One region of the Xanthobacter flavus genome, then DNA from elsewhere that is predicted to be linked to it. Evidence: predicted binding sites of a transcription regulator. Region 1 holds the regulator's gene; each other region holds the start of a gene.

Evidence for each region. The regulator HrcA, encoded in region 1, represses chaperone genes, less so after heat shock. The targets are predictions, from matches to a motif close to GTTAGCACTCNCNNNNNGNGAGTGCTAAC.
Region 2: the regulator HrcA is predicted to act here: its motif matches at 7,248-7,276, upstream of groES (co-chaperone GroES).
Region 3: the regulator HrcA is predicted to act here: its motif matches at 6,909-6,937, upstream of groES (co-chaperone GroES).

Annotation. Positions count from the first base shown of each region.
Region 1 is NZ_JAGGML010000001.1:1,729,407-1,739,162, reverse strand. It holds gene efp (elongation factor P) at 12-581, shown strand; gene J2126_RS08415 (response regulator) at 725-1,147, shown strand; gene grpE (nucleotide exchange factor GrpE) at 1,178-1,825, opposite strand; gene hrcA (heat-inducible transcriptional repressor HrcA) at 1,945-3,045, opposite strand; gene rph (ribonuclease PH) at 3,203-3,916, shown strand; gene rdgB (RdgB/HAM1 family non-canonical purine NTP pyrophosphatase) at 3,916-4,548, shown strand; gene hemW (radical SAM family heme chaperone HemW) at 4,602-5,774, shown strand; gene sppA (signal peptide peptidase SppA) at 5,883-6,854, shown strand; gene ihfB (integration host factor subunit beta) at 6,987-7,271, shown strand; gene J2126_RS08375 (LapA family protein) at 7,278-7,598, shown strand; gene J2126_RS08370 (transporter substrate-binding domain-containing protein) at 7,691-8,641, opposite strand; gene J2126_RS08365 (glycosyltransferase) at 8,703-9,756, shown strand, end outside.
Region 2 is NZ_JAGGML010000001.1:4,835,316-4,845,071, reverse strand. It holds gene J2126_RS25865 (energy transducer TonB family protein) at 1-432, opposite strand, end outside; gene exbD (TonB system transport protein ExbD) at 429-959, opposite strand; gene exbB (tonB-system energizer ExbB) at 966-2,033, opposite strand; gene J2126_RS22720 (DUF2946 family protein) at 2,161-2,724, shown strand; gene J2126_RS22715 (TonB-dependent receptor family protein) at 2,793-4,889, shown strand; partial or broken gene groL (chaperonin GroEL) at 5,067-6,697, opposite strand; gene groES (co-chaperone GroES) at 6,806-7,120, opposite strand; gene J2126_RS22700 (usg protein) at 7,517-7,750, shown strand; gene J2126_RS22695 (exopolysaccharide biosynthesis protein) at 8,009-8,611, shown strand; gene queA (tRNA preQ1(34) S-adenosylmethionine ribosyltransferase-isomerase QueA) at 8,628-9,716, shown strand; gene tgt (tRNA guanosine(34) transglycosylase Tgt) at 9,713-9,756, shown strand, end outside.
Region 3 is NZ_JAGGML010000001.1:2,892,003-2,901,758, forward strand. It holds gene J2126_RS13880 (tautomerase family protein) at 1-319, opposite strand, end outside; gene J2126_RS13885 (LysR substrate-binding domain-containing protein) at 435-1,310, shown strand; gene J2126_RS13890 (DUF1775 domain-containing protein) at 1,380-2,348, opposite strand; gene J2126_RS13895 (hypothetical protein) at 2,427-2,810, opposite strand; gene J2126_RS13900 (protein adenylyltransferase SelO) at 3,004-4,506, shown strand; gene groL (chaperonin GroEL) at 4,857-6,503, opposite strand; gene groES (co-chaperone GroES) at 6,574-6,864, opposite strand; gene J2126_RS13915 (hypothetical protein) at 7,184-7,738, shown strand; gene glsA (glutaminase A) at 7,808-8,803, opposite strand; gene J2126_RS13925 (TonB-dependent siderophore receptor) at 9,275-9,756, shown strand, end outside.

The DNA of each region.
Region 1 (9,756 bases):
GAAGAGCCGACGTGGTCAAGGTTATTGCCAGCACCCTGCGCAAGGGCAACGTGGTCGACATCGACGACAAGCTGTATGTGGTGCTCACCGCCGAGAACATTCATCCCGGCAAGGGCACGCCGGTGACGCAGCTCGACATGCGCCGCATCTCCGACGGCGTGAAGATCTCCGAGCGCTACCGCACCACCGAGCAGGTGGAGCGCGCCTTCGTGGAAGACCGCCCGCATACCTTCCTCTACGAGGATTCCGACGGCTACACCTTCATGAACCCGGAAACCTACGATCAGGTGACGGTGACGAAGGACGTGATGGGCGATTCCGCGGTTTATCTGCAGGAAGGCATGGAGTGCATGCTCTCCACCCATAATGGCGTGCCGATCGCCATCGAGCTTCCGGCCCGCGTGGTGCTGGAGATCGTGGACACCGAGCCGACCGTGAAGGGCCAGACGGCCTCTTCGTCCTACAAGCCCGCCATGCTTTCCAACGGTGTGCGCACCATGGTGCCGCCGCACATCGCGTCCGGAACTCGCGTCGTCGTCATGACCGCCGACGCTTCCTACGTCGAACGCGCGAAGGACTGAGCCTCGCGCCCGCCATTCGACCGGAAGGGGCCCCGCCTCCCTTTCGGCAAGCTTCAACGCGAGCGTTGGGAACTTTTCCGCCGGCCGTTTGTTGAGCCCGAACATGGCCCTGTTGGGACATGCAGTCAGCAGGGCGTTGAAGAATGATCTTGTCGGGAAGGCGGGTACTTGTCGTCGAGGACGAGTATCTCGTGGCACTGGGGCTCGAAGACAATCTGCGGTCGCTGGGCTACAACGTGGTCGGGCCGATTGCGAGCCTTTCCGCCGCCGTTGCGGCCGCGACGTCCGAGCGGATCGACGCCGCCATTCTCGACGTGAACCTCGCCGGAGAGCCGGTCTATCCGGCTGCGGCTATTCTCGCCGAACGCGGCATCCCCTTCATTTTCTGCTCGGGCTACACGGGCAGCGTGCGCATGCCGGCGGAATTCGCCGATGCGCCGCGCGTGGCCAAGCCCTACACCAGCCGCGTGATTGCGGACGCGCTCGCCGACCTCATCGGGGCGGGCGGCGGTCCCGGCGGCGGGCAGCGCGAGAGGCGGAACGTGTCCGCCTCCAACGACATGTGATCTGAAGCTCTCTAAAATCCGGCGAGGGCCTCAGGCCGCGCCTGTGGCCTTCGTGGACTCGGCCTTCGGTCCGCCGCGTGCAACACCGACCATGGCAGGACGCAGCACCCGCTCCCCGATGACGTAGCCGGCCTGCACCACCTGCACCACGGTACCGGTCGGAACGCTAGGGTCGGGCACCTCGAACATGGCCTGATGCAGGTTGGGGTCGAACTTCTCCCCCTTGGGCTCGATCTTGCGGATGCCGTGCTTCTCCAGCGCCTTCACGAGGCCGCGTTCGGTCAGCTCCAGCCCATCCAGCAGCGCCTTGAAATTGCCTTCGGCGGTCGCCTTGGCCTCCGCCTCCACCGAACCAAGGGCACGGGCGAGGTCGTCCGCCACGTTCAGCACGTCGCGGGCAAAGGAGGCGATGCCGTAGGTCTTGGCGTCCTGGATTTCCTTGTCGGCGCGGCGGCGCACGTTCTCCGCCTCGGCGAAGGCGCGCAGGAACTTGTCCTTGAGGCTCGCGATCTCCGCTTCCAGGCGCGCCTTGTCGCCCGCCGGATCGCCCAGGGCGGCATCCGCCATGGCACCCGCTTCCGCCTCGGCGGTCGCCTCATTCACCTGTGCAGTCCCCCGCGCGGCGCCGTTTTCGCTTGCGTCGCCGCCGGTCTCGGGCGTGCGCTTCTGCTCGCTCATCCGGTCACTTCCCCTGCCTTGAGATTTGCCCCGGTCACGTCACCGCCGGGCAAAGGCCAATTGTCCCGGCGCATATCGGGGCGATGGGGGGAAAAATCAAGTCGTAGTGATCCTTGTCCCTAAGCCGCGTCGGCCCCCGGCGCGCCCAATACGCGGCTGACGAGGCGGGCGGTGAAGTCCACCATGGGGACGATGCGGCCGTAATTGAGCCGCGTTGGGCCGATCACGCCCAGAACGCCCACCACCCGGCCCTGCCCGTCGCGATAGGGGGCGACGATGGTGGAGGAGCCGGAGAGGGAGAACAGCCGGTTCTCCGAGCCGATGAAGATGCGCAGCGCCTGCGCCTCCTCCGCCCGGCCGAGCAGCTCTGAGACTTCGCGCTTGGTCTCGAGGTCGTCGAACAGCAGGCGGATGCGCTCCAGATCCTCCAGCGCGCGCAGGTCTTCCAACAGTTTCGCCTGCCCGCGCACGATGAGGGTGCGTCCGCCCGGCTCGTCGCCCGACCAGGAGGCGAGCCCGGCCTCCACCACGCGGGCGGTGAGGGCGTCGAGGTCGCGGTTCAGCTCGGACAGGAGGCTGTCCATCTCCTGCCGGGCGTCGGAAAGGGTGCGGCCGCGAATGCGGGCATTCAGGAAATTGGTGGCCTCGGTGAGGGCGGAGACGGGCAGGCCCGGCGGCAGCGCCAGCGCCCGGTTCTCCACCTGACCATCCTCGGAAACGAGGATCACGAGGGCGCGCCCCGGCTCCAGCGGCACGAACTCCACATGCTTCAGGCGCGGATCGGTCTTCGTGGCGGTCACGACGCCAGCGCCACGGGCGAGGCCGGAGAGCAATCCGGACGCTTCCTGCAGCACGCCTTCCACCGTGGTGGTGCGGGCGGCCGCCAGCACCTGCGATTCGATATTGGCCCGGTCGCGCTCGTTGACGTCGCCCACCTCCATCAGCGCATCCACGAAGAAGCGCAGGCCGCGTTCAGTCGGCAGGCGCCCGGCGCTGGTGTGGGGGGCATAGATGAGCCCGGCCGCTTCCAGGTCCGCCATCACGTTGCGGACCGAGGCGGGCGAGAGCGTCATGGGAATGAGGCGGGCGATGTTGCGCGAGCCCACCGGCTCGCCGGTGGCGAGGTAACTCTCGACGATCTGGCGGAAAATCTCGCGCGAACGCTGGTCGATCTGCGCGAGGCCGCCGGTGGAGAGGGGCAGGAACGGATCGAGCGCCACGGGTTCAGCCTTCGGAGCCAAGGATTTCTCTGGCTCTAATGTGTCCCTCGCCGGGGTCGGGTTCAAGCGCCGCGCATGGGCTGTGGCGGCCCTTGCTTTCCTCCCGGCGCGCGGCGCTCTAAAAGGAGCGCCCATGACGCACAAAGAGGTATCCATCATGCGCCCCAGCAAGCGCGCCCCGGACGAGATGCGCGCGGTGTCCTTTGAACGGGGCGTGATGCGCCACGCGGAAGGCTCCTGCCTCGTGAAGTTCGGCGACACCCACGTCCTCGTCTCCGCGACGCTGGAAGAGCGCCTGCCACCGTGGCTCAAGGGCCAGGGGCGCGGCTGGGTGACGGCGGAATATTCCATGCTGCCCCGCGCCACCCACGACCGCACCCGGCGCGAATCCACCACCGGCAAGCAGTCCGGCCGCACCCAGGAGATCCAGCGCCTGATCGGGCGTTCGCTCCGTTCGGTGACGGACCTCGTGGCGATGGGCGAGAAGCAGATCACCATCGATTGCGACGTGCTCCAGGCCGATGGCGGTACCCGCACCGCCTCCATCACCGGCGCCTGGATCGCGCTTCACGACTGCCTGAGCTGGATGAAATCCCGCTCCATGATCAAGGAAATGCCGCTCAAGCAGCATGTGGCGGCGGTCTCCTGCGGCATCTATGAGGGCACGCCCGTGCTCGACCTCGACTATGCCGAGGATTCGGTGGCCGAAACCGATGCCAATTTCGTCATGACCGGCACCGGCGGCATCGTGGAGATCCAGGGCACGGCGGAAAAGACGCCGTTCACCCAGGAGGAACTGCTCTCGCTGCTCTCGCTGGCCCGTTCCGGCGTAGATCAGCTGGTGTCCCTCCAGAAGCTGGCGATCGGGTGATGGCGCGCCAGCTCACCGGCCGGCTGGTGGTGGCCACCCACAATCCCGGCAAGCTCATCGAGATGAAGATGCTGCTGGAGCCCCACGGGGTGGAGGCGGTCTCCGCCGGCGAGCTCGGCCTGCCCGAGCCGGAGGAGACCGAAACCACCTTCGAGGGCAACGCCCGCCTCAAGGCGGTCGCGGCGGCCAATGCGGCGCAGCTTCCGGCCTTCGCGGACGACAGTGGCCTCGTCATCGACGCGCTCGGCGGCGCGCCGGGCATCCATACCGCCCGCTGGGCCGGTCCGGAGCGCGATTTCGAGATGGCGATGGAGAAGGTGGAGGCCGAACTGCAGAAGGTCGGCGCCACCGAGCCGGCGCAGCGCCACGCCCGCTTCGTTTCCGCGCTGTGCATCGCCTGGCCGGACGGGCATCTGGAGGAGTTCGAGGGCACCGTGGACGGCACCCTCGTGTGGCCACCGCGCGGAGCCAAGGGCTTCGGCTATGATCCCATGTTCCTCCCCGAGGGCCATGTGAAGACCTTCGCCGAGATGACGGCGGACGAGAAGCACGGCATGCCCCCCAAGGGCTTCGGCCTCTCCCACCGCGCGCGCGCCTTCCTGAAGCTCTCGCAGGCGTGCCTGAAGGGGTGAGCGCGATCTTGGATCAGGCCCCCTCCGTGCCCGCCCCTGCGCACCCTCTCCCCATCGCGGGGCAGGGGCGCGTCGGCATTGAGGACACGGCGGGCGGCTTCGGCGTCTATATCCATTGGCCCTTCTGTAAGGCCAAGTGTCCCTATTGCGACTTCAACAGCCATGTCCGCCTCGTGCCGCCGGACGAGGCCCGCTACATCGCGGCCTTCCGCCGTGAGATCGCCCATATGCGGGCTTTGTCGGGGCCGCGAAGGGCAGAGACGGTCTTCTTCGGCGGTGGCACGCCCTCGCTCATGGCGCCGTCGACGGTCGCCGCCATTCTGGAGGCGATCGACGACGCTTGGCCGCTCACCGCCGATGCGGAGGTGACGCTGGAGGCGAACCCGACCTCCGTGGAGGCCGAGCGGTTCCAGGGCTACCGGGCGGCGGGCGTCAATCGCGTCTCGCTCGGCGTTCAGGCGCTGGACGACGCAGACCTTCAGGGCCTCGGGCGGATGCATTCGGTGGCGGAGGCGCTGGCCGCCGTGGCCATCGCCCGCCGCGCCTTCGATCGCGTGTCCTTTGACCTCATCTACGCCCGACCGCGCCAGACGCCCGAAGCCTGGTCGGCGGAACTGCGGCGCGCGCTCGCCGAAGGCTGCGAGCACCTGTCCCTCTACCAGCTCACCATCGAGCCCGGCACGCCGTTCGAGCGGTTGTACGGCGCGGGCAAGCTCATTCTGCCCGACGATGATCTCTCCCGCGCGCTGTGGGATGTGACGCAGGAGGTGACGGCGCAAGCCGGCCTGCCGGCCTATGAGGTCTCGAACCACGCCCGGCCCGGCGCCGAGGCACGGCACAATCTCGTGTACTGGCGTTACGGCACCTATGCCGGCATCGGCGCCGGGGCCCATGGCCGGCTGCAGGTGGGCGGCACCCGCCGGGCCACCTTCACCGAGCGCGCGCCCGAAGCGTGGCTGGCGCGCGTGGAGGCGGACGGGCACGGCATCGTCTCCGACGAGACGCTGACGCCGGCCGAGCAGGCCGACGAGATGCTGCTCATGGGGCTCCGCCTCCGGGAAGGCGTCAATCTCGCGCGGCACGCCCGCCTGGGCGGACGGATCGACCGGGGTCGTCTCGCGATGCTGGAAGCCGAGAGATTGGTGGCCCGCGAGGGGGATCGGCTGCGCGTCACCCCCGCCGGCTTCCCGGTGCTCAACGCCGTCATCGCCGCGCTGGCGGGCTAGGCGTCGCCGGCTCGTATCCGCGCTGAACGCGCGGGAGCGCTTGCCAACGCCGCGCGGCCTGCTTAAGTCCGCGTGGGGCTTGAGACCGCCTGCCGAGGAACGCGCACCATGTCGCTGGATGCCGACCAGATCGTCGAACGCCGTCGCCTCCGGCGGAAGGTCACATTCTGGCGTGTGCTCGGGGTGCTCGGCGTGATCGCCGCCGTGGCGGTGGGCGTGTCCGCCCTGGTCGGCCGGGACATTCCCACCTCGTCTCCCCACGTGGCCCGGATCATGATCGGCGGCATCATCCGCAACGATCGCGAGCGGGTTGAACTGCTGGAAGAGATCGGCCGCTCCCGTGCCAGCGCCGTCATCCTCTCCATCGACAGCCCCGGCGGCACGGTGACCGGCTCCGAGCAATTGTTCGATGCGCTCCGTCGCCTTGCCGAGAAGAAGCCGGTGGTGGCCGTCGTGGAAGGCGTCGCTGCCTCAGGCGCCTATATAGCGGCGCTGGGTGCCGACCACATCGTGGCCCGCCGCAATGCGCTGGTGGGCTCCGTTGGCGTCCTCTACCAGTTTCCCAACTTCACCGAGTTGCTGAAGACCGTGGGCGTGACCATGGAGGACATCAAGTCCTCCCCGCTCAAGGCCTCCCCCAATCCGTATACGCCGGTGACGCCGGAGGCGCGCGCCGCCGTGGATTCGCTGGTGAAGGACAGCTACGCTTGGTTCAAGGATCTCGTGGGCGACCGCCGCAAGCTCTCGGATGCCAAGCTCGCCAACGTCTCGGACGGGCGCGTCTTCACCGGTCATCAGGGGCTCGAACTCCAGCTGGTGGACGAACTCGGCGACGAGCGCACCGCCCGCGCCTGGCTCGCCCGCGAGAAGGGCGTGAGCGAGGCTCTCAAGGTCCGCACCTGGCGCACCAAGGAGGTCGGTGACGAGTTCGGCTGGTTGCTCGGCGCGGCGCGCGGCGTCGTCAGCGCGCTAGGCTTCCCGCAGGCGGCGGCGCTGCTGACCGATGCGGCGAAAGGCGCGCTGGAGCGCAGTCAGCTTGACGGTCTGTTGGCCCTCTGGCACCCTCGCACCCAGGGTTAGGATAGCTTTCACAAGCGCTTGGCGGCCATCCGACAACACCGATAACACCGCCGGACCACCCGGCCGTCCACCGTCCCTCTCGCGGTGCAACGGCGCGCTGGCGGCGGACGATTTCGAGGAACTGGGGCCACAATGATCAAGTCCGAGCTCGTCCAAAAGATCGCCGAGGCCAACCCGCACCTCTACCAGAGGGACGTGGAGAACATCGTCAACGCCATCCTGGAGCAGATCGCCTCCGCGCTGGAGCGGGGCGATCGCGTGGAGTTGCGCGGCTTCGGCGCCTTCTCGGTGAAGAAGCGCGACGCCCGCGTCGGCCGCAACCCGCGCACCGGCAAGCAGGTGGACGTGAGCGAGAAGACCGTCCCCTATTTCAAGACCGGCAAGGAGATGCGCGAGCGTCTCAACACCGGAAAGTAGGCGCCCGTGAGCCGCTTCCTCTCCATCCTCGTCGGCCTGCCCCTCGCGATCCTCGCGGTGGCGCTGGCGGTTGCGAACCGCAAGCCGGTCACGCTGTCCCTCGATCCGTTCGCGCCGGACCATCCGGCCGTGTCGGTGACGCTGCCGCTGTTCGCGATCATCTTCGCTGCGGTGATCGTCGGCGTCATCGCGGGCGGGATCGTGACCTGGGCGCGCCAGGGCCGCTACCGCAAGGAAGCACGTGCGGCGCGCCGGGATCAGAGGCGGGCCGAGGCCGCGCGGCCGGCTACGTCCTCCCAGCTGGGTCTGCCGGCTCCCCGGAACTGAGGGGCGCGCCCCGTTTCCTTCGCGTTTCCGGAGCCGTCCCGTGCAAGCGGGGCGGCTCTTTCGTTTGCGAGCCCGGCGGCTGCAGCCGCGCCTCAGTAGAAGCCGACCGGGAACCAGCGCAGGTAGAGATCGGTATACACGCCCTTCTCCCAGATACGCTGGAGGGCGAAGTCCATCGCGTGGCGCAAGGTGTCGTTGCCCTCCTTCACGGCGACTGAGAAGCCGTCGCCGAAGAAGCGGCTCTCGGTGAAGGGGCCGCCGACAAAACGGCAGCAATTCCCGCTGTCGGTGCCGTTCAGCCAGAGCGCGAGGGTGATGCCGTCACCGAACAGAAGGTCCACCTGCCCCGCCTTCACCGCCTCCTGCGCCGCCTTGAGATCCGGATAAGGTCGGATGGCGGCCTCGTTGAAGAAGGAGCGCAGATAAGCCTCGTGCGCCGTGCGGCTGACCACGGCCACCTTCTTGGAGGCCACCTCCTCGGGCGTCGCCTTCGCCAGCGTCTCCTGCCGGCGGCCGACAAACCGCGCGGGCGTGCCGAGGTAGCGTTCCGAGAAATCCAGCGTTGCCCGCGCCGCGGGCGTCGCGACAAGGCCGGCGATGGCGGCCTCTGCGCGGCCCTGGTCCACCACGTCGGCCACGTCGGCGAAAGATGCCGTCTGGAAGCTGCACGTCACGCTGAGCTCGGCGCAGATCGCCCGCGCCAGATCGATGTTGAAGCCGGAGAGGGCGCCCGTGGAGTTGATGAAATTGAACGGCGGATAATCATCCGTGGTCACGAACCGCAGTTCCTTCGGGAGCTTTGCGGCGTCGGGGCGCTCCAGCCGCCGCTCCACGTTCCAGAAGTTGGGTACCACCACCGGCGTGACGGCGATGGTGTCCGCGCGCTCGACCAGTGGCGGGGGCGAGCCCGGTGCAGGCCGCCCCTGTGCCGCCGGCGGCTGCTGAGCCGTCGCACCGCCCGCCGCCACCAGAGCCACGCATAGCACGACAGCGCTGAGGCCCGACCGCCGGACAAGGAGGCGGCTGAAAGCACGGCTGCTCACGAAAGAGGCTGGTGGGAGCATCGGGGAAAAGCTTACCCTAGGGTTGCATGAGGGTCGGGGCATGGTGGGGGATGCCGGTGCCGCCCGCAAGGGGCGGAGCCATGTAAGCGAGGATGGGCACCGGCACCAGCGCGGCGGCACGCAGGGGGCGGCCGCTCCGCCCGCTGTCTCGGTGGCGCCCGAGCTTTTGTGTTACCTCGGTCATGTCGATATGGCGGCGCTTCTCGCCGCAGACGCGCGTGCCCGGCTGGTGGGTGTCGGCATCGACGAAGTGCTCGTCGCCTCGGGCGCGCTGGACGACCAAACCGCAACAAAGATCCTCGCTCGCGATCTTGGCCTGCCTTTGGCCACGCCCGGCCTGCGCGACCTGCCGGACGATCCGGCCGTCGCGGAAGCCGTGCTGCGCACAGGCACGTTGGTGATCCCAAATGAGGGCGGGCGCCCGCGCTTCGTCATGGCGGCGCGCGGCCGCATCGTGCGGCGCCTGCGCCGGGCGCTGCGGCGAGATGCGGATCTGGCGGCGCGGGTGGGATTGATCGCGCCTTCGGAGCTGGCCCGGCGCATCGGCGACGCCTGTGGCCCGCGTCTCGCCCTTGCCGCGGCCGGGCGGCTTCTGCGCGCCGATCCGCTCAAGTCGGCGGCGACGCTGCGCCCAGGCCGTATCGTCGGGCTTGGCGCCGCAGCCGTGGGCCTGCCGCTCGCGCTGCTGCTGGCGCTGGCGCCGGGGGCGGGCATCCTCGCGGTGCAGGCGGTTCTCTCGCTCGTCTTCCTCGCCTGGATCGCCCTGCGCCTCGCCGGCTGCCTCTATGTGCCGCCGGAGGAGCCCGCGCCACGGCTCGATGACCGGGCGCTGCCGGTCTATTCGCTGCTGGTGCCGCTCTATCGGGAGGCGGCGAGCGTTCCCCGGCTGGTGGCGGCGCTGCAGGCGCTCGACTATCCGCCGGAGAAGCTCGAAATCAAGCTGGTGGTGGAGGCCGACGATCAGGCCACCCGGGCCGCCATCGCAGCTCTCGCGTTGCCGTCGCACATGGCGGAAGTGGCCGTGGCGCCGGTGGGGCCACGGACCAAGCCCAAGGCGCTGGAAGCGGCGCTGCCCTTCGTTCGCGGCAGCTTCG
Region 2 (9,756 bases), 3.1 Mb from region 1:
TTTTGGCTTCGCCTCCTCCACCTTCTTAGGCTCGGGCTTAGGCAGCACCACCTCGGCCTCGGCCGGCGCGGGCGGTGTCTCCGGCATCTTTTCGACCGTCTGCTGAACCTCGGGCTCCGGCGGCGGTGGCTCGGCGTCCTCGGGCTCGTCTGGGGCGTCGGGCACCGGCTCGGGCGCCTGCACCATCTGCGGGCCGGGTGCGACCTCTTCTTGGGACTGTTGGCTGACCGCCATGGGCGCCAGCTCGATCATGATGGCGGCGGGCGGAGACTGCTCGCCCGTCGGCTCCTTGTTCCAGTTCAGCGCCACATAGACCGCGGCGGCATGTAGTCCGACCACCACCAGCACGCCGACGGCGAGCCGCAGGATCATGTTGCGCAGGTGGTAACGGTCGAAGTCGTGCCAGTGGTGGTGATGGTGAACCGCGCTCACCGGGGCGTTTCCTGGCGCGTGTCCTGGCCCGTTTCCTGGGGCGCTCCCGGGGGGACTGGCGCGGCCGCAGCCGGCGCCGCAGGGCTGGCGGCGGGTGCCGCGGGTACCGCTTCGCCGCCTTCCAGACCCACCAGGGCCACCTTGAGATAGCCGGCGGTGCGCAGAAGGTTCATCACCTCCATCACGTCGCCATAGGGCACGGTCTTGTCGGCGCGGACGAACACGCGCTGCTGGCGGTCGGCATTGGTGCGCCCGTCCAGCATGGCGCCGAGGCCGGTGCGGGTGACGGCGTCATCCCCCAGCGCCAGCGTCAGGTCCTTCTTCACCGAGAGGAAGAGCGGCTTGTCCGGCCGCGGCTGCGGCTGGGCGTTGGAGGCGGGCAGGTCCACCTTCACGTCCACCGTGGCGAGGGGCGCCGCCACCATGAAGATGATGAGCAGCACCAGCATCACGTCGATGAACGGCGTGACATTGATCTCGTGGTTCTCGGCGAGGTCGTCCCCGCCGTGGTCGAGCTTGGCGGCCATCGGGGCTCACTCCGCGGCGGCGCGCAGGCGCGGGAGTTCGGCCTCGCCCTCGATCGCGGCGCGGTCGAGGTCGCGGGACAGATGCCGCATCACCTCGGCGGAGGTGTCCGCGAGGTTGGCCTTGTAGGCGGCGATGGCGCGCGCGAACACGTTGTAGATCACCACCGCCGGAATGGCGGCGACGAGGCCGATCGCGGTGGCGAGCAGCGCCTCGGCGATGCCGGGGGCCACCACCGCGAGATTCGTGGTCTGCGCCTTCGAGATGCCGATGAATGAGTTCATGATGCCCCACACCGTGCCGAACAGGCCGACGAAGGGCGCCGTGGCGCCGATGGTGGCGAGCACGCCGGTGCCGGCCGTCATGCGCCGGCCGGCCTTGGCCTCGATACGGGAGAGCGCGACGGCGACACGCTCCTTGATGCCGTCCACCGGAAGGCCGGCAGAGGCATGCCATTCCGCCAGCGCGGCGCGGACCGTGGCGGTGGCCGGGCTGTTGCGCTTCGGCATCTCGGCGGCCGCATCCGACAGGGTGACGGCACCGCGCAGCGCCTTCAGCGTGCGGGCGACGGCGCGCCGGGCGAACAGCAGCTCAAGGGATTTGGCGAACCACACGCTCCAGGTGAGAACCGAAGCAAAGGCAAGGCCCAGCATCACCACCTTCACCACCATGTCGGCGGCCATGAACATGCCCCACGGGGTCAAGTCATGCGGGAGGCGCCCGTCCACCCCGACTTCCGGCGCAGGCGCGGCGGGCGCGGCCTCGACGGGGGGTGCAGGCGCCGGGTTGGGAGACGCCGGGTTGGCGGACGCAGGCGCGGTTGCGGCATCTACGGCCGGTGCAACTGCGGCAGGTGCAGATGTAGCAGGGGCAGATGTAGCAGTGGACGGAGCAGCCGGCGTCGCGTGCTGGTGCGTCTCGGCCGGGGCGGCCTGCTGAGCCCAAACGGCGCCCGACCCCAGATTCACGGCCAGAAACAGGCCCAGGGAAAACGCCACCACGCCCTTCGGCGCGAGCGAAGATACATGGAAATCAGCACGCCCGGCAGACGTGCGCGAGATCAAGCCAAAGGGCATCGCATCACCAATAGTCGAAACGGACAGGCTGGCGATCCCTCCAACCGGGATTAGCTGGCTACCCTGCTTATAGCCCCAAATGGCTCCGAACGCTAACCCCGCCTGGTCATCGACCGTGAGCGGCGGCATGACGCAGGCGCATGTCTTCTCAACGCCCCGGCTAAAAAGCTACCTTCCGCTTGGGGATATCCGGCTTGCAAGTCCGGACCGCATCTGGGGCTTCATGGCGACGCAAAGGGCACAGCGCACGGCCGCGCGAACCGGGAGCGATCCCGTGCGGGCACCGGTGCGTGCGCCAGGTTCCGTCGCCCGGCTGCGACCCCTGGCGCGGCTGCTGGCGGTCTGGCTTCTCGCCTATGTGCTGCTGCTGCAGTCGGTGCTCGGCGCGGCCGCCATGGCGACCCGCACGGCTACCGGCACGGTCGAGGGTCTTTGCCTTTCCTCCGTCTTGGACGGGGCGGCCGACGGCGTGGCGCACCCGGACGACCCCGGGCCGCACGATCGCGCGCCGGGGGTCCACTGCGCGCTCTGTCCGGCCATCGGCGGGGCGCCGGCGCTTCCGGCTGGTCCCGCATTACCGCAGCCATTTGCGGTCCTGACGGCACAAGAGGCCGGAGCGGTCATCGTGCTTCCCCGCGCCGTGCTGCCCGCGGGCGAGCAGGCCCGGCCCCGCGCGCCCCCGGCCGCCTGACCCCGCACAGCACCGCCCTTTCCCGTTCATCCCGTGGCCGCCGCTGACCGGCGCCAGGAATACCTGTCATGCCCCATTCTTCCCGTGCGCGCAGCGGCGCGCCGCGTCGACGCCTGTCGTCGACGCTTCTGCTGTCCTCGACCGCACTCTTCGTCGTGTTCTCAAGCCCGGTCGCCGCCCAGGATGCCACTTTGCCGGAGGTGCAGGTGGACGGCGGCGCCGGCTCTTCCCTCACCGTCGCCAGCGAGGCGCAGGCGCGCGCCGCCATCGAGCGCACGCCCGGCGGCGCGGAGGTCGTCTCCGAACAGGCGTGGCAGGACACCCGCGCCACCACCGTCAAGGACATGCTGGATTTCGTGCCCGGCGTGTTCGCGCAGACCAAGTGGGGAGAGGACACCCGCCTCTCCATCCGCGGCTCGGGCATTGCCCGCAACGCCCACCTGCGCGGCATCCAGCTGTTCCAGGACGGCGTCATTCCGCTCAATACGGCGGACGGCAGCGGCGACTTCCAGGAGATCGACCCCACCGCCTACAAATATGTGGAGGTCTTCAAGGGCGCCAACGGCTACCAGCTCGGCGCCAATGCGCTGGGCGGCGCCATCAATTTCGTGACACCCACCGGCCGGGATGCTCCAGGCGTCACCGTGCGCATGGATGCCGGAAGCTGGGACTTCTTCCGCCTGCAGAGCAGCGCCGGCGGCTACCAGGGCGCCTTCGACGCCTTCGTTACCGCCTCGGCCCTGACCGCGCAGGGCTTTCGCCAGCATTCCGCAGGCGATTCCATCCGCGCCTCGGGCAATATCGGCTGGCGCCCGACGGAGGCGTTCGAAACCCGCTTCTTCTTCAACGCCAACGACATCGAGCAGCAGATCCCCGGCGCCGTCACCAAGACGGCGGCCCTCACCGATCCGCAGGCGGCCAACCCGACCAACCTCAAGCTCGATTACCAGCGCAACATCCAGTCGGTCCGCCTCGCCAACAAGACAACCTGGGTGATGAGCGACAACACAAAGCTGGAACTGGGCCTGTTCGGCTCCGACAAGGACCTGAACCACCCCATCTTCCAGATCCTCAACTATGATTACCTGACCTTCGGCGGCTTCGCCCGCGTGGTGGATGAACGCCTCATCGGCGGCTACGCCAACCGCCTCACGGCCGGCGTCACCACCGCCATCGGCTCCACCGATGCGCAGCGCTACGCCAGTATCGGCGGCAACGAGGGTGCCCTCACCTTCTTCGCCGACGAGGACGCCACCACCACCACCTTCTACGCCGAGGACAATTTCTACCTCACCAAGGACTTCTCTTTGGTCGGCGCCTTCCAGTATCTGACGGCGACACGCGACCGCGAGGGGTTCTACAAGGCCGCCACCGGCTCCCAGGACTACAATCTGTTCCTGCCGAAGGGCGGATTCGTCTGGGATCTTGGCGGCGGTGCACAGCTCTACGGCAACATCTCCAATTCCGGCGAGGTGCCGACCTTCTCGGAACTGACCAACTTCGCCAGCATCATCCTCTCGAACCTCAAGGCGCAGACGGCCACGACCTACGAACTGGGCAGCCGCGGCCGCACGGAGGATTTCAGCTGGGACGTCTCGCTGTACCGGTCGAACGTGCAGAACGAGCTGCAATGCAACGCCACCACGGTGTCCGGCGTCTGCACGGTGGTCAACCTCGGCTACACGGTGCACCAGGGCGTGGAAGCCGGCTTCGGCGGCACGCTCTGGAAGGGACTGTGGGAGAAGGGCCCGGCGCCGGACAAGCTCTGGTTCAATTTCGCCTACACCTATTCGGACTTCTTCTTCGACAATGACCCGGTGTGGGGCAACAACCAGCTGCCGGGCATCCCCCCGCACTATTTCCGCGTGGAGCTGCTCTACAAGCATCCGAGCGGCTTCTACGCGGGGCCGAACGTGGAGTGGGTGCCCGTTCCTTATTACGTGGACAATGCGAACACGCTGAACACGGCGGCCTATGCCCTGCTCAACTTCCGGCTCGGCTATGACAATGGCGGACCGTTCTCCGCCTACATCGATGCGCGCAACCTGTTCGACACGGCCTATATCGCCACCGTGAGCGTCACTGCGGTCGCCGCGCAGAACTCCGCCTTGTTCGAGCCCGGCTCCGGCCGCGCCGTCTACGCGGGCGTGCGCTACACCTTCTGAGAAGGCCAGGAAACCCGAGCGGGCCAAGAAACCTGAGCGGGTAGAAACAAAAACGGCCGGGCGATGGCCCGGCCGTTTTCATATTTCTCAGAAATCCTTGCCGCCTCCCGAGCAAACCGGCCTGCCGGTTTGCGACCCTCGCGAAGAGGCCGGGCGGCGTCAGGGGTACGCTCTACCTCAGAAGTCCATGCCGCCGCCCGGCATGGCCGGGGCCGCGGGGCCGGACTTCTTGGGCAGCTCGGCGATGAGCGCCTCGGTGGTGATGAGCAGGCCGGCGATGGAAGCGGCGTCCTGCAGAGCGGTGCGCACGACCTTGGTGGGGTCGATGATGCCCGCCTTCACCATGTCCACATATTCGCCGGTCTGGGCGTTGTAGCCGAAGGTGTAGTCGTTGGACTCGAGGATCTTGCCCACCACGACGGAGCCATCATCGCCGGCGTTCTGCACGATCTGGCGCGCCGGAGCCTGGATGGCGCGGCGGACGATCTCGATACCGGTCTTCTGATCGGCGTTATCGACCGTCAGGTTTTCAAGGGCCTTGATGGAACGCAGCAGGGCGACGCCACCGCCGGGGACGATGCCTTCTTCCACCGCGGCGCGGGTGGCGTGCAGGGCGTCGTCAACGCGATCCTTCTTCTCCTTGACCTCGACCTCGGTCGAGCCGCCAACGCGCACCACGGCGACGCCGCCGGCGAGCTTGGCGAGGCGCTCCTGGGCCTTCTCGCGGTCATAGTCGGAGGTGGTGGTCTCGATCTGCGCGCGGATCTGGGCGATGCGGGCCTCGATGTCGGCCTTCTCGCCGGCGCCGTCGACGATCGTGGTGTTCTCCTTCTCGATCACCACCTTCTTGGCGCGGCCGAGCATGGAGAGGTTGACGCTGTCGAGCTTGATGCCGACTTCCTCGGAGATCACGGTGCCGCCGGTCAGGATCGCGATGTCCTGCAGCATGGCCTTGCGGCGATCACCGAAGCCGGGGGCCTTCACGGCCGCGACCTTGAGGCCGCCGCGCAGCTTGTTCACCACGAGGGTGGCGAGAGCCTCGCCTTCCACGTCCTCGGCGATGATGAGCAGCGGACGGGCCGACTGCACCACCGCCTCGAGCACGGGCAGCAGCTCCTGCAGGCCGGCGAGCTTCTTCTCGTTGATGAGGATGTAGGGCTCCTCGAACTCAACGCGCATCTTCTCCGCATTGGTAATGAAGTACGGAGAGAGATAGCCGCGGTCGAACTGCATGCCTTCCACGACATCCAGCTCGGTCTCGGCGGTCTTGGCTTCCTCGACGGTGATGACACCCTCGTTGCCGACCTTCTTCATCGCCTCGGCGAGGAACTTGCCGACCTCGGCGTCGCCGTTGGCGGAGATGGTGCCGACCTGGGCGATCTCGTCGTTGGAGGTCACCTTGCGCGAGTTGGCGGCGAGATCCTTGACGATGGCCTCGACGGCGAGATCGACGCCGCGCTCAGGTCCATCGGATTCATGCCGGCGGCAACCGCCTTGGCGCCTTCCTTCACGATGGCCTGGGCCAGCACGGTCGCGGTGGTGGTGCCGTCGCCGGCGAGATCGTTGGTCTTGGAGGCGACCTCACGCACGAGCTGCGCGCCGAGGTTCTCGAACTTGTCCTCGAGCTCGATCTCCTTGGCCACCGACACACCGTCCTTGGTGATGCGGGGGGCGCCGAAGCTCTTCTCGATCACCACGTTGCGGCCCTTGGGACCGAGGGTGACCTTGACGGCATTGGCGAGGATGTCGACGCCGCGCAGAACCTTGTCACGCGCGTCTACGGAGAATTTTACGTCCTTGGCAGCCATGGGGCGTGCTCCTTCAGATTGGGACGATTGAATGGGATGGCGAATGCCGCGGGACCGGGCGCCTCGGGCTGCCTCGATCCTGCGACCGAAAATTCAGGCTGCCTGAGATCAGGCCGCCTTTTGGGCGCCGGCCGCGTTCTCGATGACGCCGAGGATGTCGCTCTCCTTCATGATGAGGAGATCCTGGCCGTCGATCTTCACTTCGGTGCCGGACCACTTGCCGAACAGCACGATGTCGCCAGCCTTCACGTCGAGCGCCACCAGCTCGCCCTTCTCGTTCCGGGCGCCGGGACCGACCGCGACGACTTCGCCCTGCTGCGGCTTCTCCTTGGCGGTGTCGGGAATGATGATGCCGCCGGCCGACTTCTGCTCGGCCTCGATGCGCTTGACGACCACGCGGTCGTGCAGGGGACGGAAACCCATTGGGAAACCTCCGGTTCGATGTTGTCCATCGGGGTTGCCTGTTTTGAAGGCGCCGGGAACCCCTCCACCCGGCCCGACCGCGATCTAAGGGCGGCAAATCCGAGCCGCAAGGGGTCCGCGCAAAAAATTTGGCACTCTCGGGAACTGAGTGCCAGCAGTCGATATTCTGCGGGCTTTCAGGGAGTGCGCCGCCTCCAGGTCCGCCGCTCCGTCACGCCCGCCATCCGCGCGACGGTTGTCAGCAGTCCCGGCCGAAGGCTGCTAGATCATTGTTTTTGCAGACGGAAACCATTCTTTAGCCTTGGCGTTGGCAAAGTCTGTAGCCGACAATGAGGTTTCCGGTCCCGCCCCTTCCCTTTTCGATGGCAGCGGGGCCGCGGATTGGAGGTGTGACCCATGGTTTCCAAGGTGTCGCGTGACTTCGTCCTGCAGATGGAAGGCTACGGCCTCGCCACGGCCGAGATCCTCTACCGCCTGCCCGACCATCCCAACTTGCTCCAGACCTTCCTCTGGCAGGAGTACGATCTCTGCCCGCGCTTTCCGGAGCTGAACAAGTTTCTGGAGTTCTGGCAGCGCGAAATCGAGGGGCGGCTGCATTCGGTCCGGGTCGCCCATTCCGGCCTCATCTAGCCGGCGGAGCTGAGGTCCGTTGACGGCATGTTCCTGCTGAACTGAGAGGTCGGAGGCCCGGCAGGGGCTTTGCCTATCGGTCTGTCGTCTTTTATGGTCCCCATGGGCGGACAGCACATGCACGTCCCCGCGGGGGTGGGGCGTGCATGTCGGCTCCATCCGGGCCGGCCACGCTAACGCTACGGCAGTTTTCGAGGGCCGTGCCCTGCCACCGCCGTTTTCCGGTTATAGCTGAAGCGTCCAATCCATGAGGGCGCCTTGGACCATCGCACTCCCCGCACCTCCGAGCTCCTGGCAGCTGTGCTTGCCGCGCAGGAACAGGATCACGTCGCCATCGGCGATCTGGTCAACGCGCTGCGAAACAGGGCCTTCGGCATCCTTTTCCTGATTTTCGGCATCCCCAACTGCATCCCCATGCCGCCGGGCATCCCGGTGGTGTGCGGCATCATCCTTGGACTGATCGGCCTGCAGATGATGCTGGGCCGGCAGGAATTGTGGCTGCCGGAGGGGATTGCCCGCCGTACCTTTTCCCGCGCCATGCTGGAATCAATCGTCACCCGCTCGCGACCGTGGATCGAACGGTTCGAGCGCATCTCGCGTCCCCGCTTCGAGCAATTCGCCGGCCCGACCGCGCGGCGGCTGGTGGGGGCGACGGTGGTGGTGCTCGGCTTCATCCTGATCCTGCCCATCCCTTTCCTCGGCAATCTGCCGCCGGGATTTGCCATCTGCATCTTCGGCCTCGGCCTCGTGGAGCGGGACGGCCTCGTCATTGTCGCCGGCTTCGGCGCGACGATCCTCGGCCTGATGGTGACAGCGCTGATGAGTTGGGCCATCTACCAGGGCGCCATCGCCATCTTCTGAAACCCCTGCCCATCCCATGCGTGTTGACGCCTTCGATTTCCACCTCCCCGAGGCCCGGATCGCCCTGCGCCCCGCCGAGCCGCGCGACACGGCGCGGATGCTCGTCGTCCGCCCCGGCGCCGCGCGAGAGCTGGAGGACCGCAGCGTCCGCGACCTGCCGGATTTCCTGCGCCCCGGCGATGCGGTGGTGGTGAACGACACCCGCGTCATCCCCGCCGCACTGGAAGGCGTGCGCTCGCGCGAAGGCGGCTCGGACGTGGCGGTGGAGGCAACCCTCATCAAGCGCCTCGCGCCCGACCGCTGGCGCGCCTTCGCCAAGCCAGGCAAGCGCCTGCGCGTCGGCGACCGAATCCGCTTCGGCGGCGAGGGCGGCGCCTGCCTGCTCGGCACGCTCGACGCGACCGTGGCGGGCAAGGAAGAGGACGGCTCCATCGTCCTCGCCTTCGATCTCGCCGGCGATGTGCTGGACGAGGCGGTGGCGGCGGTGGGGCACATGCCCATCCCGCCCTACATCGCCGCCCGCCGTCACGAGGACGCGCGGGACAAGGACGACTACCAGACCCTGTTCGCCCGCGTCGCCGGCTCCGTGGCGGCGCCGACCGCGAGCCTCCATTTCACGCCCGACCTCCTCGCCCGCATGGCCGCCGCCGGGGCGACCTTGCACAAGGTGACGCTGCATGTGGGCCCCGGCACCTTCCTGCCGGTGAAGGCGGAGGACACGTCGGGCCACACGATGCACGCCGAATGGGGCGAGGTGTCGCGCGAGACGGCGGATGCTCTTAATGCCGTGAAGGCCAAGGGCGGGCGCATCCTCACCATCGGCTCCACCTCCACCCGCCTCATCGAGAGCGCGGCGGGGGAAGACGGCACCATCCGCCCCTTCGTGGGGGAGACGGACATCTTCATCACCCCGGGCTACCGCTTCCGCGCGGTGGATGCAATGCTCACCAACTTCCACCTCCCGCGCTCGACGCTGGTGATGCTGGTGGCGGCCTTCATCGGCCATGAGGCGCAGAAGCGCGCCTATGCCCATGCGATCGCGGAAAACTACCGCTTCTATTCCTATGGCGATGCGTGCCTGCTTCTGCCACAAGGCGGCGCATGACGCCCGACACGCCTGCCGACACCTTCTCCTTCACCCTCTC
Region 3 (9,756 bases), 1.2 Mb from region 1:
GGATGTAGCTCTCCTCATCCAGCTCCGGTAGCAGGCCGGACATGGCCGCGAAGACGGCTTCCAGATAGGCGGCCTTCTCGTCCTTGGTGTTGGTGCCATCCACCACGAGAATATCGAGCGAAAAAGACGAGCGACGCTTCGCGCTCAGGGCTTCCCCGCCCACGAACCAGTGCTCCGCCGGCACGAAGGAGACGGCCACCGCCGTCAGCTTCGGGTCCTTGCGCAGGATGCGGGCGGTGAGATCGGACAAGGTGGCGGCGACCTTGGCCGCGAGGGCGGTGTCCGGGGCGCCGGAGAGCTTCACGTTCAGGATGGGCATTTTGACCTCCATCGGCGCGATGCATCGGCATCGGCCGCGATGGCTTCTTGTACGCCGCCCCAACTCATGAGAAAAATTGAATTCTAAAATCCCAGAGATTTGCTAACCTCATATCATGATCCGCAATCTCGACCTCGACCTCATCCGCAGCTTCGCCGCCGTCGTGGACCTCGGCTCCATCTCGGCAGCGGCGCGCAAGGTGGGGCGGAGCCAGTCGGCGGTGAGCCTGCAGATGGATCGCCTCGCCGAATCGGTGGGCTTCGCGCTGCTGGAGCGGCGCGGGCGGGCGGTGTCGCCGACCCCGCGCGGCGCCGCCTTCCTGGAGGATGCGCGCCGCCTGCTCGATCTCAACGACCGGGTGCTGACCCAGCACGTCCACGGCGCCTTCGCCCAGCCGCTGCGGCTCGGCTTTCTTCAGGACGTGGGCGAGCAGGTGCTCCAGCGCATCCTCTCCCGCCTCTCGGCGAGCTTCCCGCAGGCGCCGATCACCGTGCGCATCTGCACCACCTCCACCATGCTCGACATGCTGCGCGCCGAGGAACTGGACGTGGCCGTGGGCTTCCGCAGCGAAAGCGAGCTGCCCGCCTCCCTCCTGCTGCGCGAGCCCATGGTGTGGATCGCCGCGCGCCAGCTCAGGCTCGACCGGGAGGCGCCGGTGCCCCTCGTGCTGTTCGAGCACCCGTGCTCCTGCCGCACGGCGGCCATCGCCGCGCTGAACGCCGCCGGGCGGCCCTTCCGCATTGCCTTCACCAGCCCCAGCCTGCCGGGCCTGATGGCGGCGGTGGGGGCGGGCATGGGCGTCACGGTGCGCTCGCCGCGCGCACTGAGGCCCGACCTCGCCATCGTCGCCGACCTCGACCGCGCGGCGCTGCCGGACATGGAATTCCTGCTCTACACCCGCCCCGGCACCCGCCCGCCGGCCCTCCAGAAGGTGGAGGAGGTGTTGCAGGAGGAATTGCGGCGCGAGCATCCGCTCTACGCCGTGGCGTGAGGCGCCCCCGGGGCGCCCCACGCTTCGGCTTGCCGGGCGCGGCGGGCAAGCCTCACTGCGCTGTAAGCCTTAGTGCTGGTGGCCGCCGGCGGCCGGCGCCGGATCGCCCGCCTTGGCGCCGAGGCCGCGCACCTGATAGCTCACATCCACCTTTCCGGCCGTCTCGAAGGTGAGGGTGCCCGTCACCACCTCGCCCTCCTTCAGCGGCGCGCCGAGGTTCATGAACATGAGGTGATAGCCGCCGGGGGCGAGGTCCACGGTCTTGCCGGGCGGGATTTCGAGGCCGCTCGCCAGCTGGCGCATGGTCATGACGCCGCCGTTCATGGCCATCTCGTGGACCTGCACCTCGCCGGCGCGGGCGAAGGTGCCGCCGGTGAGGCGTTCCGGCGCGGTGCCGGTGTTGGTGATGCGCAGGAAGCCGCCGGCCACCTTGGCCCCGCCGGGGGTCGCCCGGCTCCACGGCGCCTCGATCACCAGCGCCCCGGCCTTCACCTGCGCGGCGGAGGCCGCCGCATTGGCCGCGGAGATGCGGAGCACCGGCGCGGGGCTGGCGAGCTTCTCGCCTTCGGCCTTCGCCACCTCGACCCAGCGGTGCTCGCCCTTTTCGCAGGTCTGGACCACGGGGATCGGCACCGGGCGGGCGCCGGCTTCGGGGGCGAGGTAGGCGATGAAGACGAACTCGTCGTAGAAATCGTCCGGCAGCGCGCCGCCGCTCCAGGTGATCGAGCGCACGCCGTCCTTCACCTCCTTGCCATGGAAGGCATAGGCGCGGTCATAGGGGCCGGCCTGCGTCTTCACCGTCCAGCCGGCCTTGGGCATGGGCTTGGCGGCGACGAGCCCATCGGGGATGGTCACCGTGAGCGCGGTCGTGGGCGAACCCTGGCAGCCGTGGCCGACCTTGAGCACGGCCTTGTAATAGCTGCCCACCGGGGCCTCGGCCTTTTCCAGCGTGACATGGGCGGCGGCGGGCGTCGCAAGAAGAGCGACCGGCAGGACGGCCGCGGCGAGCGCCGGGCCGAGACGGGAAAAACGGGTCATGGAGTGTCCTTGGGATCGGCCACGCGCACGCATCTGGCGCGGCGGGCGGTGCAGCAACGGGCGGCGTTCGGCTGGCGCTCAGACCCGGGCGGGCGGCCCGGTGGCGTGGAACCCAAGGGTGACGCTGCCGCCGCGCCCCAGCCCGTCGCGCACGGCGAAGACGGCTGCGCGGACACGCAAAAGCGGCTTCGTCAGGCTCCCGGCCGCTCCATCGAGGCTTGGCATCGGCGCCGAGGCGGCACAGCCGAGCACGCAGCACAGCGCATCCGGGGCATGGGATCCGTCCGGACCGTCGGGCGTCCCGCCGGCACACAGGAGCCCCACGTCGGTCGCCAACGTCCGGCCGGCATGCTCCGCCGTCGCCGCTCCGCCGAGCACCAGCTGGGCGACGAGCAGATAGGCGAGCGCCAGAGGCACGAGGGCGCGGCGCCAGAACGGAAGCCGGGACGGAGGCCGGAGCATGGGTATCGCCTTAAGACCACATCCGCCGGCCGGCAAGCCGCGCGGGGGTGGATGGTGTCGCACCCACGCCATCCCGCCGCCAGGCTGGAGGCTGGACAGGGACCAGGCTGGACACGGACCTGCGGACCCGGCACCCTTTTCTGATCGTTCGGTCCGGGACTGCCCCTTTTCGAGCCCGGCGGAGATTGCCGCGATGACCAGCACACAGCCGACCATGAAGGCCGCGCCCGCCTTCCCGTTCGACAATTCCTATGCCCGCGACCTCGCCGGCTTCTATGCGCCCGTCCTGCCCACCCCGGTGGAGGCGCCGGCGCTGGTGAAGGTGAACACCGCGCTGGCCGAGCTGCTGGGCCTCGACCCCGCCGATCTCGCGACGCCGGAAGGCGTGGCGGTGTTCGCCGGCCTCGCCGTGCCGGAGGGCGCGGAGCCCATCGCGCTCGCCTATGCCGGGCACCAGTTCGGCCATTTCTCGCCCCAGCTGGGCGATGGCCGCGCCATCCTGCTCGGCGAGGTGGTGGGGCGCGACGGGCTGCGCCGCGACATCCAGCTGAAGGGCTCCGGCCCCACCCCCTTCTCGCGCCGGGGCGACGGGCGGGCGGCGCTCGGGCCGGTGCTGCGCGAATACATCGTCAGCGAGGCCATGGCGGCGCTCGGTATCCCTACCACGCGGGCGCTCGCGGCTGTCACCACGGGCGAGCCGGTGCTGCGCGACCGGGCGCTGCCGGGCGGGGTGCTGGCGCGGGTGGCGGCGAGCCACATCCGCATCGGCACCTTCCAGTTCTTCGCCGCGCGCAAGAGCTTCGACGCGGTGAAGCAGCTCGCCGACTACACCATCGCCCGCCACTATCCCGACCTTGTGGGGGTGGAGAACCCCTATCTCGCCCTGCTCGACGGCGTGATCGGCCGGCAGGCGGCGCTGGTGGCGCGCTGGCTCTGCGTCGGCTTCATCCACGGGGTGATGAACACGGACAACATGTCGGTCTCGGGCGAGACCATCGATTACGGCCCCTGCGCCTTCATGGACGCCTACGACCCCAACACGGTCTTCTCCTCCATCGACGAGATGGGCCGCTATGCCTATGGCAACCAGCCGGACATTGCCCACTGGAACCTCGCCCGCCTCGCCGAGTGCCTGATCCCGATCATGGGAGAGGACCGCGAGGCCGCGATCGCCGCCGCCAATGCGGCGCTCGGCACCTTCCCCGCGCGCTTCTATGCGGCCTACCATGCCGGGCTCTGCGCCAAGATCGGCCTGCCGGAGGCGGGCGAAGGGGATGTGGCCCTCGCCCATGACCTCCTCAACGTGATGATCGGCTCCAAGGCCGACTTCACCCTCACCTTCCGCCGCCTCGGCGCACTGGCGGAGGATGCGGACGCGGGCGGCCCGGTGCGCGACCTGTTCCTCGACCGGGACGCCTTCGATGCGTGGGCCGAGCGCTGGCGCGCCCGCCTCGCCGAAACCGGCCGGTCCGGCGCCGACATCCGCGCCGGGATGGATGCGGTGAACCCGCTCTTCATCCCCCGCAACCATCTGGTGGAAGAGGTCATCGCCGCCGCCATCGAGCGCGGCGACCTTGGCCCCTTCGAGCGGCTGAACACGGTGCTGGCGCGGCCCTATGCGGAGCAGCCCGACTTCGCCGCCTATGCGGGGCTGCCGCCGTCCATGGAGGGGTACCGGACGTTCTGCGGGACGTGAGGGGGCTCTCTCCGCGTTGAACGGCTAAGCCCCCTCTCCCGCAAGGGGAGAGGGGAGCATGGCCCGATGCGGCAGACTTTGCCGCTGGACCCCGGCTCGGCGCTCCGCCTGCGCCGTCACCTGTCCGGGGCACAGAACCCACATGGCCGTCGTCCTCCGACTTGATCGGAGGACCCAAGGCGCCGTTTGCCCCGCCCTTGGGCCGCCCGCTCCGGCGGAGGGATGGACCCTCCGATCAAGTCGGAGGGCGACGCCGGAAAAGAAGGGCGACTCAGGGACAAATGCGCGGCCCAAAAGAAAAGGGCGCGGCCGAAGCCGCGCCCTCTCTCATTTCTGGACCGGTGGATGGATCAGAAATCCATGCCGCCCATGCCGCCCATGCCGCCGCCGGGCATGGAGGGCATGCCGCTATCGCGCTTGGGCAGCTCGGCGACGAGCGCCTCGGTGGTGACGATCAGGGCCGCGATGGAGGCGGCGTCCTGGAGGGCGGTGCGCACGACCTTGGCCGGATCGACGATGCCGGAGGCGATCATGTCCACATACTCTTCCGTCTGGGCGTTGAAGCCGAAGGACGGATCGTTGGACTCCTGCACCTTGCCCACCACGATGGAGCCTTCCACGCCGGAATTCTCGGCGATCTGGCGGATGGGGGCCTCGAGGGCGCGCAGGACGATCTTGATGCCGGCCTTGATGTCGGCGTTGTCGGAGGTGACCTTCTCCACCGCCGCCTTGGCGCGGAGCAGGGCGACACCACCGCCGGGGACGATGCCCTCTTCCACCGCGGCGCGGGTGGCGTTGAGCGCGTCGTCAACGCGGTCCTTCTTCTCCTTCACCTCGACCTCGGTCGAGCCGCCGACGCGGATCACCGCGACGCCGCCCGCGAGCTTGGCCAGACGCTCCTGGAGCTTCTCGCGGTCGTAGTCCGAGGTGGTCTCCTCGATCTGCGCCTTGATCTGGTTGACGCGGGCCTCGATGTCGGCCTTCTCGCCGACGCCGTCCACGATGGTGGTCTTTTCCTTCTCGAGGATGACCTTCTTGGCGCGGCCGAGCTGGGCGATGGTGACGTTCTCGAGCTTGATGCCGAGGTCCTCGGAGATCACGGTGCCGCCGGTGAGGATGGCGATATCCTCAAGCATCGCCTTGCGGCGATCGCCGAAGCCGGGAGCCTTCACGGCCGCGACCTTCAGGCCGCCGCGCAGCTTGTTGACCACGAGGGTGGCGAGCGCCTCGCCTTCCACGTCCTCGGCGATGATGACGAGGGGACGGCCGGTCTGCACCACGGCCTCGAGGACCGGCAGGATCGGCTGGAGGCCGGAGAGCTTCTTGTCGAAGATCAGCAGGAAGGGCTCTTCCAGGTCGGCGATCATCTTCTCCGCGTTCGTGATGAAGTAGGGAGAGAGATAGCCACGGTCGAACTGCATGCCTTCGACCACTTCGAGCTCGGTCTCGGCGGTCTTGGCTTCCTCGACGGTGATGACGCCTTCGTTGCCCACGCGCTGCATGGCGCCGGCGATCATCTCGCCGATGGAGGCATCGCCGTTGGCGGAGATGGTGCCGACCTGCGCGACTTCCGCGGAGGAAGAGACCTTCTTGGCGCGGCCCTTGATGTCGGCGATGGCGGCGGCGACGGCGAGGTCGATGCCGCGCTTCAGGTCCATCGGGTTCATGCCGGCGGCAACCGCCTTGGCGCCTTCCTTCACGATGGCCTGGGCCAGCACGGTCGCGGTGGTGGTGCCGTCGCCGGCGAGATCGTTGGTCTTGGAGGCGACCTCACGCACGAGCTGCGCGCCGAGGTTCTCGAACTTGTCCTCAAGCTCGATCTCCTTCGCCACCGACACACCGTCCTTGGTGATGCGGGGGGCGCCGAAGCTCTTCTCGATGACGACGTTGCGGCCCTTGGGGCCGAGGGTCACCTTCACCGCGTTGGCGAGGATGTCGACACCGCGCAGCAGCTTCTCGCGCGCGTCGGAGGAGAACTTTACTTCTTTGGCAGCCATAACGGCCTCCTTGTGATTCTGTTTCGGTGGACCGGCTCAGAAGCGCGGACGACACATCACTTGGCCAAGCTCACTTGGCGATGACGCCGAGGATGTCGCTTTCCTTCATGATGAGCAGGTCCTGGCCGTCGATCTTGACCTCGGTGCCGGACCACTTGCCGAACAGCACGCGGTCGCCGGCCTGAACGTCGAGGGGGACGAGCTTGCCGCTCTCGTCACGGGCGCCGGCGCCCACCGCGATCACCTCGCCCTCCTGGGGCTTTTCCTTGGCGGTGTCGGGGATGATGATGCCGCCGGCGGTCTTCTGCTCGGCTTCGATGCGCTTGACGACCACGCGGTCGTGCAGAGGACGGAAGGACATGGGTCGTTACCTCTTTCGGGGGAGCGCGAGCCTTGGCCCGCCGTTCTGGCACTCCCGGATGAAGAGTGCCAAGCTCGTCGCGGAGATAAGGGCGCGTCCCCCCCGCGTCAAGGCGCGGTGCAGCAATTGGCAGGCTAGCAAAGCGGTAACGAGCCGTGGGATAAGCTCATCGGGAGCTGGGGCTTGACGGCGGATGGTGGCGGATGCGGACGGCATCGACGCCGACGACGCAAGCCTTTATGGTCGGGGCGACTATGGTCAGGCGACTGTCTGGGTGGTCGCATTCTTGTTCCAGGCGGCGGGAGGCCTCGGAAAGCACATGACGAAGATGGTTGCGGAATCCAAGTCTGCTTTATCCAGGCCTGCTTTCGGGCGTTCTGCTTTCGGGCGTTCTGTTTTCGGGCGGCAGCGCGCCGCCCTCGCCGGCGCCGCCCTTACGGTGCTCGCGCTGGGCCTCGCCGGCTGCGAAACCACGCCACCCGCGCCGCCGCCGCCCGCGCGCCCGGTCTATACCAGCCCGATCCCGCCGGACCGCCTCGTCGGCCGCTGGGGCCTCGCCGCCTACCACCGTCCGGACGACGCCACCCGCACCGAGGCGCAGGCCAAGTCCTCCTGCGGCAACCAGCCCTATGTCATTACCGCCGGCACCAATGGCGGCGTGATGATGTATCTCGCCGATGACAACAAGCTGACCGAACTGGTCTCCAAGCAGGTGGGCAACGGCCCGGTCTATATCGGCCCGCCCGATGACCCGGCCGGCGGCGAGCGCGACCGTCAGGTGGTGCGCTTCGACAACAACATCCTGGTGCTGCGCTTCGTCGATCCGGAAGTGGCCAAGCGCTACGGCACCATGGTGTACGTGCGCTGCGCGTGAGGGGAGGGCGCCCGCCGCCCCTTTACAGTCTGACGCTCAGCGCCCCAGGGCGCCAAGGTTACGCTCTGCTCAGCGCCCGAGGGCGCTGAGCACGGCCGACCCCCGGTTGGTGGGGTCGAAGACGTGCAGGCCCAGTTCCTCGGCCAGTTCCCGGAAGGCGGCGATGCCGCGCACGGAATTGCCCCGCGCATCGAGCCGGGGCGAATAGGTGGCGATGCCGAGCTGCCGGTTGACCACGCCCAGGATGCCGCCGCCCACGCCGCTCTTGGCCGGCACGCCCACGTCGAAGGCCCAGTTGCCGGCGAAATTGTACATCCCGCAGGTGAACATCACGGCGAGGGTCGAGCGCACCGCATCCACCGCGAACACCGTCGTGCCGGTGAGCGGATCCGCGCCGATGTTGGCGAGCGTCGCGCCCATGCGGGCGAGGTCGCCGGCCGTCACCAATATGGAGCACTGCCGGAAATAGAGGTCCAGCGTCGCATCCACGTCGGCGGTGAGCGCGCCGACGCTGGCGAGCAGATGCGCGATGCCGCGATTGCGGTGGGCCGTCTCGGCCTCGGAGCGGAACACCGCCTCGTCCACCGCGAGCCGCCGCCCCGCCGCCGCCGAGAAGCGATCCAGCACGAAATCCAGCGCCGCGTCGCCGAGATGCTCCACCAGCAGCCCCGAGACGGTGATGGCCCCGGCATTCACCATGGGGTTGAAGGGTCGGTTGGTCTCGGCGTCGAAGACGATGGCATTGAAGGCGTCGCCGGAGGGCTCCACGCCGACGCGGGAGAGCACCTTGTCCCGCCCGGCCACCTCAAGGGCGAGACAGAAGGCAAATGCCTTGGAAATCGACTGGATGGTGAACGCCACGCCGGCATCCCCGACCGCGACCACCTCGCCCGTCACCGAGACTGCGGCGATGCCGAAGCGGTCGGGGTCCACCAGCGCCAGTTCCGGGATGTAATCGGCGAGCGCGCCGGAGGTGTCGGCGCGGCTGCGCTCAAAAGTATGCCGCACCACCGTCTCCAGCCCGGAGCCGGCCGGCTCGGCGGAAGCCGCATGCGTCGGGCTCAAATCCATCCTCTTCCCCCTTGCGGTCCAGCGGATGCCGACCGCGATCGCGGACCCTGTGTCGCACCGTGCTGGCGACGAGCCAAGCACAAGACGAGCCAAGCAGGAGACGTGCCATGGCGCGCGATCGCGTCCGCGCAGACGGTTGCGCCGTAAGGAGAAACCGGCCTCGAATGGAATTAGTCTATTTCAAATTCTGGAATGCATCAGAACAGTTATCGTTTTGAATAAATCTAATATTTCCCGCCACGCTCCACCGCATATTGCCCGTAAGGTAGGGGGTTAATAAAACCGAGCTTAGTAGTCTGAATTGTGTCGAGCCCCGCGATGCCCGTCTTTACATGTGTTTCCAATGTCCGACATCGCCCGGGGAAGAGTTCGTCTGCTGGCGCAGGCCGGCCTCGTCTGGCGGCACGACGGTTCTCGACGCTTGCGCTGACGGCCGGATCACTGCTGGCGACCTCGGCGCTGGTCATGCCCTTGGCTTCCGGTGCGGCGCGGGCGCAGGAGGCCGAACCCTCCGTCGCGCTGCCCACGGTGAACGTGGAGGGCGTGGCCGAGACCGCCTGGGGCCCGGTGGACGGCTATGTGGCGACCCGCTCCGCCGCCGGCACCAAGACCGATACGCCGCTGATCGAGACGCCGCGCTCCATCTCCGTCGTCACCCGGCAGGAGATGGACGACCGCGCAGTGCAGAACGTGATCGACGCGGTCTCCTACACGGCGGGCGTCGTCACCGGCGCCTATGGCTATGACCCGCGCTTCGACGACATCTATCTGCGCGGCTTCTCGGTGACCTCCCGCGGCGACTTCCTCAACGGCCTGTCCCAGGGCTCCGGCAATTTCGCCTACTGGCGCACCGAGACCTACGGGCTGGAGCGCATCGACGTCATCAAGGGCCCGGCGAGCGTGCTCTACGGGCAGACGGTGCCGGGCGGCCTCATCAACCGCATCTC